DNA from 2 places in the Companilactobacillus paralimentarius genome. Region 1 is predicted to be linked to the other one. Evidence: a T-box and tRNA genes for the amino acid it is inferred to sense, from the RefSeq annotation. Region 1 holds a T-box; the other holds one or more tRNA genes.

What was found. A T-box is a leader RNA that pairs with one kind of tRNA and senses whether it is charged. The one in region 1 lies ahead of asnS (asparagine--tRNA ligase), so its partner is inferred to be a tRNA-Asn.
Region 2: it encodes a tRNA-Asn, which carries the amino acid that the T-box ahead of asnS (asparagine--tRNA ligase) is inferred to sense. The anticodon was not compared.

Annotation. Positions count from the first base shown of each region.
Region 1 covers NZ_OY724131.1:1,738,842-1,744,656, forward strand. The annotation lists gene ACI6PB_RS08455 (ISL3 family transposase) at 281-1,513, shown strand; gene asnS (asparagine--tRNA ligase) at 1,725-3,116, opposite strand; T-box leader at 3,177-3,409, opposite strand; gene ACI6PB_RS08465 (alpha/beta hydrolase) at 3,485-4,201, shown strand; gene ACI6PB_RS08470 (hypothetical protein) at 4,285-4,980, shown strand; gene ACI6PB_RS08475 (AAA family ATPase) at 5,061-5,603, shown strand; gene ACI6PB_RS08480 (acetate kinase) at 5,783-5,815, opposite strand, start outside.
Region 2 covers NZ_OY724131.1:843,258-849,072, forward strand. The annotation lists rRNA gene ACI6PB_RS03910 (16S ribosomal RNA) at 1-63, shown strand, start outside; tRNA gene ACI6PB_RS03915 (tRNA-Ile) at 148-222, shown strand; tRNA gene ACI6PB_RS03920 (tRNA-Ala) at 253-325, shown strand; rRNA gene ACI6PB_RS03925 (23S ribosomal RNA) at 479-3,396, shown strand; rRNA gene rrf (5S ribosomal RNA) at 3,479-3,595, shown strand; tRNA gene ACI6PB_RS03935 (tRNA-Asn) at 3,605-3,677, shown strand; tRNA gene ACI6PB_RS03940 (tRNA-Ser) at 3,692-3,782, shown strand; tRNA gene ACI6PB_RS03945 (tRNA-Arg) at 4,045-4,118, shown strand; gene ACI6PB_RS03950 (ISL3 family transposase) at 4,259-5,491, opposite strand; gene dapF (diaminopimelate epimerase) at 5,673-5,815, opposite strand, start outside.

The DNA of each region.
Region 1 (5,815 bases):
ACAATGATATTCTTATGTAAAACTAAATACATTTATTTAATTAAGTCTTCTAGTCAAAAAATGTTATTTTTTTAAGCACAAAAAAGGGCTGTACGATAAATAGAGTTGATAGGCATTTTGCCATCAACTCTATTTTTGTATACCATTTATTAATAAAACTATTTTAGAACATCAAAAAGACACCATCCATACCTTTAGATGTTCTACCCTCTACAGCTTCACAATGAAAGGAATTTGAATGATGTCCCTAAGTAATAAGTCTATACGAAACGCTCTTGAAATGAAAGATGAAAATATTATCTTTACTGAAGACTCAAAATTTATGTTAGTTAATGGCATCAAGTCCTTAGTCTATTTTGCAATGCTAACTAAACAGATTGACCGTTGTCTTAACTGTGGCCTTGCAGGCCACTTAGTTAAGAATGGATTTAATAAAAATATGATAGTCGCTCCATCATTATCATTACGTCCAACGTATATAAGTCTGAAACGTCAAAAGTATAAATGTAAATCTTGTAACTCTATCTTTGTAGCCAAAACTAGTTATGTTTGGGAATATTGTCAAATCGCACAACCTGTTAGACAAATGATCTTATCAGAAACTGCTTTTAATACATCATTGAAGGATATCGGCAGACGTTTTAACGTCTCCGATAAGACCGTTCAACGTATCATCGATGAAGAAGCCAAGATGCACAAGAAATCACTTCCTGAACATCTTCCTAAGCACTTGGCATTTGATGAATTTATGTCTACTGACAAGATGAGCTTTATTTGGTTAGATAGCGATAATCATCGTACGGGTGATATCTTGCCCAGAAGAACTTCATATCAAATCAGTAAATACTTCAGTCGATTTCCTTTGAAAGTCAGAAGACAGGTAAAAACTATTTCTTTGGATTTAAATGCCGGATACATTAATTTAGTACCAAAGTTGTTTCCAAAGGCCAAAGTCGTTGTTGATAGATTTCATATCGTTCAGATGATGAATCGTTCTCTCAATTCAACTAGAATACAGGTAATGAAACGAATGCCTAAAAGAAGTAAAGAATACTTGTTCATGAAGAGAGATTGGAAAAAATTCTTGGAATCATTCGATTCCATCGAAAAGATAAACCCTAAGTATCAGTACAGTGTTGGTTATTATGAAACGGATCTAAATTTAATCACAAAGTGTTTAGATTTGGACGAAGGTTTCGCCAAGTCCTACGAAGTATATCAAGATATTTTAAAGGCTATTAGAACAGGCGATACTGATACAATGAATCAGATACTACTCAATTATCATCCACTCAATACCGCTATGGATCAAACAATGACATCATTAAGAAAATATCGTAAACAAGTATTAAATGCACTGAAGCTTAAATATTCCAACGGATTTTTAGAGGGAATCATTGGAAGAATAAAAAAGATAAAAAGTAGTGCCTATGGATATCGTAGTTGGAACAACTTTACTGAACGTATAAATATTCAAATGTTTTGGCTTCGAGCAAGCTCATCAGCCAAATAAAAAAACAGCTAGACCATTTATGGTCTAACTGTTAACTTGAACCGCCATCAACTTGATTTGACGAACAGCCCAAAAAAGACCAGAGCCATAATCATTTTGATTATAGCCCTGGTCTTCTTCATTTATTTTTTTATAACCATAATTCTATACTTTATAGTAGAAACGAGCTACAAATGCTCAGAATCTAAGCAGGCTTGCTCCGCTCTCTGTCCTAGAATTCAGCATTACCTGGTGTTCTTGGGTAAGCAATGACGTCACGGATATTTTCCATACCTGTGATGTACATAACTAATCTTTCAAAACCAATACCGAAGCCTGAGTGAACTGTACCACCGTACTTACGTAATTCTAAGTACCACTTGTAGTCTTCTTCGTTCATATCAAGTTCAGCCATTCTACTTTCTAGCTTATCAAGACGTTCTTCACGTTGTGAACCACCAATTAATTCACCAATTTCAGGAACTAACAAGTCAGCTGCAGCAACAGTCTTACCGTCATCATTAGCACGCATGTAGAAAGCTTTGAATTCCTTAGGATAGTCAGTAATAAAGACAGGCTTCTTGTAAACTTTTTCTGACAAGTAACGTTCATGTTCTGATTCGAGGTCAAGTCCCCAGTAAGGTTTAACTTCAAATTCAACATCAGTAGCTTTTTCAAGAATATCGATTGCATCAGTATAAGTAACATGAGCAAATTCTTCGCCAGCTGTGGCTTTCAAACGATCGATCAATGTATTATCAACGTTTTCGTTCAAGAAATCTAGTTCTTCTTTAGCATTGTCCATTACATAGTTGATAACATATTTAAGTAACTCTTCTGAACAGTCCATCTCATCTTTAAGGTCAGCAAATGCCATTTCTGGTTCGATCATCCAGAATTCAGAAGCGTGACGTCCAGTATGTGAGTTTTCAGCTCTAAAAGTTGGTCCAAATGTGTAAACATTTCTGAAGGCCAAGGCAAATGGTTCAACTTCTAGTTGTCCACTAACAGTTAGGTTAGTTTCTTTCTTAAAGAAGTCTTCATTATAATCGACTTTGCCATCGTCAGTCTTTGGTACGTTGTTCATATCCAATGTTGTTACTTGGAACATTTCACCGGCACCTTCAGCATCGGAACTAGTGATAATTGGTGTGTGAACATAAACGAAACCATTGTGTTGTAGATATTCATGAATAGCAAAAGCAGCTAGTGAACGGATTCTAAATACTGAATAGAAGGTATTTGTTCTAGGACGCAAATGAGCTACAGTTCTCATGAATTCATATGAGTGAGCTTTCTTTTGTAATGGATAATCTGAATCTGAAGCACCTTCTTCAACTACTTCGGTAGCATGAATTTCAAATGGTTGTTGTGCCTTAGGAGTAAGGGCAACTTCACCGACAACTTTAATTGTTGTGCTGATTGGGAACTTAACAACATCAGCATAGTTATCCATATCACTAGTAATAACAACTTGAACATTCTTAAAGAATGAACCATCATTTAACTCAATAAAACCTACTCGTTTTGAACCTCTGATTGTACGAATCCAGCCATTAAGCGTGACTTGATCACCGTCAGCAAATTCTTTTTTATATAAATCTTTAACTAAAACGTTTTGCATTGATTTCTCCTTTTCACATCTGGAATACTGTAGACGAAAAAAAGATCCTCCATCCCCAATAAAAGGGACGAAAGATCTTTCCGCGGTACCACCCAAGTTTTTTAAAAAACACCTCAAAAGTACATTAAATACTCTCCAATTATAACGTACTGGGTCACGTCTAAACCTACTCTCCTATGATTTCAGCTAGAATAACAAAGATGTTTTTCCTATATACCGACACGTTAAGTTCTCACTCACCTTAACTCCCTGTGGATAAAGTATACAGTACTCCTTCTTTTAATATCTTTAGATATATTAATTTTCTTAAATGTAGCATAACTTTGACTAAATTGTAAAGTAGAATATAGATATTGAGGAGGAAGATCATGAAAAAATTTTTTAAATGGCTAATTGGTATCATTATTGCCATCATCGCAATCATATTGATTTCTATTATTGTCGTTAAAAATAAGGAATACCAACCTTCAACTGCAGCAATATCAGCTAGTAAAATTAGCACTACAGATGACAATATAACCAAATTTTCAGGAAACGACCAAAATCCTAAAGTCATTTTCTATCCTGGTGCTTTAGTGGAACCCAAGAGTTACAGCATTTGGGCTAAGAAAGTTGCTCAAGCGGGATATTCAGTTTACATTGTGAGATTTCCATTAGACCTAGCTGTTCTAAAAACTAACATAGCTAATCAAGTTTCTAAAAATAATGGATATGTTATTGGAGGTCACTCATTAGGTGGAACTATGGCTAGTCGCTATGCTCACAATAATCCTAAAAATTTAAAGGGCGTCTTTTTCTTAGCCAGCTATCCTGAGAAAAAAGGTGATTTACGGAAAACTAAGGTTCCGGTTTTATCAATTACTGCTTCAAATGATGGCGTTTTGAAATGGAAAAACTACAATAAAGCCAAAAAACTACTACCAAGTAATACACTTTATGAACAAATTCAAGGTGGAAATCATGCTGGCTTTGGTAGCTATGGCAAACAGAGTGGCGATAAATCTGCTTCTATTAGTAATCAAAAACAACAAAATATTGTAAGCAGATTATTAATAAATTGGCTAAATAAAAAAATTACCAAATAAATTAAAGCGTTTTCATAAATTCCCACAAAAGCGCATACATTTTTGTTATACTGTCACTAGTCGCTACAATTTTTGGGGGAAACATGACTATTTTATTTGATAAGAACTTAACTTTAACTGAAGATTCAACAACTTTTATTGAGAATTATATTAATTACGTAAGAACTATCAATCCCGAAGACCTATATGAAGGTAAAAAAGATAAAAATATTCTAAAAAATAAATTCATTTTTCGGATTCATCAATTGGCTAATCTTGATTCAGCCATTGTCAGCTTAAGTGTACTTGATAAGAAAATTAATGTCCTAGCCCGTATTCCCGGTTTTGAAACTGTTGTGATCGGCTCCTATCCACTAAATTCTCATCTAAAAAAGATTATGTCTCAAGGAGTTTATCCCACAATAAAAATAACTGGTGGCAGATATAAAAAAGTTGTTCCGACTGATTTTGATAAAGATATTATAAAAAATGGCTTTGAACCATATGGAATAATCCTTGAGCTTCATCAAGTTGAAAATGTTGTCTATAAATCAAGAAAAATCGATGTAATTTATAAGTACGTCTTTAAAAGTGAACGTAGTCTTGTCAACGTTTCAAAAATCTTAATGTTATGTTTTGCCCTCTTCGGCCTTGCATTAGGATTAGGCTTCATGTTTTTAGGTTTCTTCATGACAGGATTAATGGTAATTGTCGCCTTCTTCGGCGTTAATTCTTATACCTTGATTTTGTCTGATACTTATAAACCTAAGCAAGAATTGAACCAAACCCAAACAAATTAGTTTCAAAAAAGGTGTTCATATTTGAACGCCTTTTTATTTTTCCAATAGAAGAGTTATATTACTTTCAGGAAGTGAAAAATATGTTAAAAAGTTATGTCATCGTCATAAGTGGTGTCACTGCCAGTGGAAAAACCACTCTGATTCAAGAATTAAGTCATAAGTTACCTGATTGTAGCCTCATTTCTTTTGACGACTACAGTATAGATGCCTTACCTTCCGCACCACCTATCGATACCCCAATTCAGGAGGCTGTTAACCAGTATGATATCAGTATGCTAATGGATGACTTCCTTAAAGTTTACAATAAACATCATTTCATACTAGTCGACTTTCCCTTTGGGTATAAGCATGACACATTGAAACCCTATATCGACAAAGTTATCTATATAAAAACGCCATTGGACGTTTGCTTTGCTCGTCAAATTCTACGCGATTACACAAACAAGGATGGTGAACAGATACGTGATTGGGTTAAAACTTATTTAAACTTTGCCAGACCAATTTTTGTTAATCACGACAAATATATTAGTAGTGATGCAGACTTGGTTATTGACGGTCTATTGCCACTGGACAAAAAAGTTGGACTAATTTTAAATGAGTTTAAACTGGATAATCTTTTCTAAGCTCTTAAAAAATATAATAACTACAGTCAAAATAGTTTTCTTCTTCAGAAACTAAAACGGCATCCATTTAGAAACGTAATTACATACGCTTATTCTAAATGGATGCCGTTATTTTTTTAAATTCAGAAGAAAAATAATAAATAGAATCTTTTACTAGTCTGGAACAAAAGTTTTTACTATTAAAATGTGCTTACTGATTCTTGATACTTATC
Region 2 (5,815 bases), 900 kb from region 1:
ATGATTAGGGTGAAGTCGTAACAAGGTAGCCGTAGGAGAACCTGCGGCTGGATCACCTCCTTTCTAAGGATATGGTACTTTGGTACCAACGGAAATACACAATTGTTAAAACTTTGTTTAGTTTTGAGGGGTCTACCTGGCGCTTTCGGGCCTATAGCTCAGCTGGTTTAGAGCGCACGCCTGATAAGCGTGAGGTCGATGGTTCAAGTCCATTTAGGCCCATTTTCTCTGTTATAATTGAATAAGTACTATGGGGGTTTAGCTCAGCTGGGAGAGCACCTGCTTTGCAAGCAGGAGGTCATCGGTTCGATCCCGTTAACCTCCATTGACAGAGATGTCATACTCGTACCTTGAAAACTGGATATTAAGAATTAATGAATTAAAGAAACACCGAAAACTGCGCGGCAATCTTTTTGATTGCCAGCTGTGACGAAAGTCATGGCAAATTGTTTTAAATTACTTTTTGTAATTTAATTTAGGTTAAGTTATAAAGGGCGCACGGTGGATGCCTAGGCACTAGGAGCCGATGAAGGACGTAACTAACGACGATACGCCTCGGGGAGCTGTAAGTAAGCTTTGATCCGGGGATTTCCGAATGGGGGAACCCAAATATCGTAATGGATATTTACTTGCCTGTGAATACATAGCAGTCAAGAGGAACACGCAATGAACTGAAACATCTAAGTAGTTGCAGGAAGAGAAAGAAAATTCGATTCCCTGAGTAGCGGCGAGCGAAACGGGAATAGCCCAAACTAAAGAGCTTGCTCTTTAGGGTTGTAGGACTGATGTTGTGAGAACAAAAGGTTATGATAGTCGAACAAGTTGGAAAACTTGGCCAAAGAGAGTGAAAGCCTCGTAAACGAAATCTGATCCACTCCATTCAGTATCCTGAGTACGGCGGAACACGAGAAACTCCGTCGGAATCCGGGAGGACCATCTCCCAAGGCTAAATACTCCCTAGTGACCGATAGTGAACCAGTACCGTGAGGGAAAGGTGAAAAGTACCCCGGAAGGGGAGTGAAATAGATCCTGAAACCGTGTGCCTACAAGTAGTCAGAGTCCGTTTATGGATGATGGCGTGCCTTTTGTAGAATGAACCGGCGAGTTACGTTAACATGCAAGGTTAAGATGAAAAGTCGGAGCCGTAGCGAAAGCGAGTCTGAATAGGGCGACTAAGTATGTTGATGTAGACCCGAAACCAAGTGACCTATCCATGTCCAGGTTGAAGATGCGGTAAAACGCATTGGAGGACCGAACTCGTGTATGTTGAAAAATGCTGAGATGAGATGTGGATAGCGGTGAAATTCCAAACGAACTTGGAGATAGCTGGTTCTCTCCGAAATAGCTTTAGGGTTAGCCTCGAGGTTTAGGATCGTGGAGGTAGAGCACTGTTTGGACTAGGGGCCCGTCTTGGGTTACTGAATTCAGATAAACTCCGAATACCATTGATCTTTACTCGGGAGTCAGACGATGAGTGATAAGATCCACCGTCGAAAGGGAAACAGCCCAGATCACCAGTTAAGGTCCCAAAATTCATGCTAAGTGGAAAAGGATGTGGAAACGCATAGACAACTAGGATGTTGGCTTAGAAGCAGCCATTCATTCAAAGAGTGCGTAATAGCTCACTAGTCGAGTGATTCTGCGCCGAAAATGTACCGGGGCTAAGCATGATACCGAAACTGTGGATGTGTCGTAAGACACGTGGTAGGAGAGCGTTGTAATTGCATTGAAGCCATACCGTGAGGAGTGGTGGAGTGATTAGAAGTGAGAATGCCGGTATGAGTAACGAAAGACCAGTGAGAATCTGGTCGGCCGTAAGACTAAGGTTTCCTGGGGAAGGCTCGTCCTCCCAGGGTTAGTCGGGGCCTAAGATGAGGCCGAAAGGCGTAATCGATGGATAACAGGTTGATATTCCTGTACTAGTTTATTTTGTTTGAACGATGGAAGGACGCAGGAGGATGATGTGTGCACGCTGATGGATATGCGTGTCCAAGCAGTAAGTCTTGATATGAGTCAAATGCTTATATCTCTAAGGACAAGCTGTGATGGGGAGTGAAATTTTAGTAACGAAGCACAATAACTCACACTGCCAAGAAAAGTTCCTAGTTAGAAATAAACTACCCGTACCGCAAACCGACACAGGTAGTCGAGGAGAGTATCCTAAGGTCAGCGAGTGAACTCTCGTTAAGGAACTCGGCAAAATGACCCCGTAACTTCGGGAGAAGGGGTGCTGGTGTAACAGCCAGCCGCAGTGAATAGGCCCAAACAACTGTTTATCAAAAACACAGGTCTATGCTAAATCGTAAGATGACGTATATGGGCTGACGCCTGCCCGGTGCTGGAAGGTTAAGAGGATCAGTTAGCTTTTGCGAAGCTGAGAATTGAAGCCCCAGTAAACGGCGGCCGTAACTATAACGGTCCTAAGGTAGCGAAATTCCTTGTCGGGTAAGTTCCGACCCGCACGAAAGGCGTAATGATTTGGGCACTGTCTCAACGAGAGACTCGGTGAAATTATAATACCCGTGAAGATGCGGGTTACCCGCGACAGGACGGAAAGACCCCATGGAGCTTTACTGTAGCTTGATATTGAGTTTTTGTGTGACATGTACAGGATAGGTAGGAGCCGTTGATCTCGGAACGCTAGTTTCGAGGGAGGCATTGGTGGGATACTACCCTTGTTATATGAAAACTCTAACCTACATCACTTAGCGTGGTGAGGGACAGTGTCTGGTGGGCAGTTTGACTGGGGCGGTCGCCTCCTAAAATGTAACGGAGGCGCTCAAAGGTTCGCTCAGAATGGTTGGAAATCATTCGTAGAATGTAAAGGCATAAGCGAGCTTGACTGCGAGACTGACAAGTCGAGCAGGGACGAAAGTCGGACTTAGTGATCCGGTGGTACCATATGGAAGGGCCATCGCTCAACGGATAAAAGCTACCCTGGGGATAACAGGCTTATCTCCCCCAAGAGTTCACATCGACGGGGAGGTTTGGCACCTCGATGTCGGCTCATCGCATCCTGGGGCTGTAGTCGGTCCCAAGGGTTGGGCTGTTCGCCCATTAAAGCGGTACGCGAGCTGGGTTCAGAACGTCGTGAGACAGTTCGGTCCCTATCCGTCGCGGGCGTAGGAAATTTGAGAGGAGCTGTCCTTAGTACGAGAGGACCGGGATGGACATACCTCTGGTGTACCAGTTGTGCCGCCAGGCGCATCGCTGGGTAGCTACGTATGGACGGGATAAACGCTGAAAGCATCTAAGTGTGAAGCCCCCCTCGAGATGAGATTTCCCATTCCTTTATGGAAGTAAGATCCGTTAGAGAATATGACGTAGATAGGCTGCGGGTGGAAGTGTAGCGATACATGGAGCTGAGCAGTACTAATAGATCGAGGACTTAACCGAGTAAGAGTTTACAGCAGTTTGAAGTGTTTCAACTTTAATTCATAATCTTAATATCTAGTTTTGAAGGTACGAGCAACAATAGTGTGGTGGCGATAGCGAGAAGGATACACCTGTTCCCATGCCGAACACAGAAGTTAAGCTTCTCCACGCCGAAAGTAGTTGGTGGGAAACTACCCGCGAGGATAGGTAGCTGCCACGCTGTTATTATTCCGGATTAGCTCAGTTGGTAGAGCATCTGACTGTTAATCAGGGTGTCGTCAGTTCGAGTCTGACATCCGGAGTTTTTTTTTACCTTGGAGAGTTGTCCGAGTGGCTGAAGGAGCATGATTGGAAATCATGTATACGGGTATTGACCTGTATCAAGGGTTCAAATCCCTTACTCTCCGTTAGGTTATTTGTACAAACAAGTGTCACTGTATAAAACAGTGTAAAAAGACTATCATATCAATAATGTGATAGTCTTTTTTATTTTATTTTTTTATTCTAATCCGTGAATCAATGTTGTCATGCTGTAGTCACGGAATAAAGACTACTTGAAGAGTACATTAAGCCAGAATTTTTTGTTTATTATTAATGATTTTTATTTCATAAAACATATACAAATTGATAATATGTATGATATAATTATTTTCGTTGAGTTAATGACATGCGCCTATAGCGCAATTGGATAGAGTGTCTGACTACGAATCAGAAGGTTGTAGGTTCGACTCCTACTAGGCGCATAACAAAAAAGAGACTTATGATGATTTTCATCGTAGGTCTCTTTTTTTATCTATTTATGCTTTTTACAAAGGCTGTTCGTCAAATCAAGTTGATGGCGGTTCAAGTTAACAGTTAGACCATAAATGGTCTAGCTGTTTTTTTATTTGGCTGATGAGCTTGCTCGAAGCCAAAACATTTGAATATTTATACGTTCAGTAAAGTTGTTCCAACTACGATATCCATAGGCACTACTTTTTATCTTTTTTATTCTTCCAATGATTCCCTCTAAAAATCCGTTGGAATATTTAAGCTTCAGTGCATTTAATACTTGTTTACGATATTTTCTTAATGATGTCATTGTTTGATCCATAGCGGTATTGAGTGGATGATAATTGAGTAGTATCTGATTCATTGTATCAGTATCGCCTGTTCTAATAGCCTTTAAAATATCTTGATATACTTCGTAGGACTTGGCGAAACCTTCGTCCAAATCTAAACACTTTGTGATTAAATTTAGATCCGTTTCATAATAACCAACACTGTACTGATACTTAGGGTTTATCTTTTCGATGGAATCGAATGATTCCAAGAATTTTTTCCAATCTCTCTTCATGAACAAGTATTCTTTACTTCTTTTAGGCATTCGTTTCATTACCTGTATTCTAGTTGAATTGAGAGAACGATTCATCATCTGAACGATATGAAATCTATCAACAACGACTTTGGCCTTTGGAAACAACTTTGGTACTAAATTAATGTATCCGGCATTTAAATCCAAAGAAATAGTTTTTACCTGTCTTCTGACTTTCAAAGGAAATCGACTGAAGTATTTACTGATTTGATATGAAGTTCTTCTGGGCAAGATATCACCCGTACGATGATTATCGCTATCTAACCAAATAAAGCTCATCTTGTCAGTAGACATAAATTCATCAAATGCCAAGTGCTTAGGAAGATGTTCAGGAAGTGATTTCTTGTGCATCTTGGCTTCTTCATCGATGATACGTTGAACGGTCTTATCGGAGACGTTAAAACGTCTGCCGATATCCTTCAATGATGTATTAAAAGCAGTTTCTGATAAGATCATTTGTCTAACAGGTTGTGCGATTTGACAATATTCCCAAACATAACTAGTTTTGGCTACAAAGATAGAGTTACAAGATTTACATTTATACTTTTGACGTTTCAGACTTATATACGTTGGACGTAATGATAATGATGGAGCGACTATCATATTTTTATTAAATCCATTCTTAACTAAGTGGCCTGCAAGGCCACAGTTAAGACAACGGTCAATCTGTTTAGTTAGCATTGCAAAATAGACTAAGGACTTGATGCCATTAACTAACATAAATTTTGAGTCTTCAGTAAAGATAATATTCTCATCTTTCATTTCAAGAGCGTTTCGTATAGACTTATTACTTAGGGACATCATTCAAATTCCTTTCATTGTGAAGCTGTAGAGGGTAGAACATCTAAAGGTATGGATGGTGTCTTTTTGATGTTCTAAAATAGTTTTATTAATAAATGGTATACAAAAATAGAGTTGATGGCAAAATGCCTATCAACTCTATTTATCGTACAGCCTTTACAAAAGCTTGGTAATCTTTTTCTTCACCGGTCTCCTCAATTCTTAAATCATCTAATTGATTTTGATGTAAAGCTTCTTCAGAAACTTCAATATTGTGTGTAAAGGTAGCATTTCCAATCAAATGGA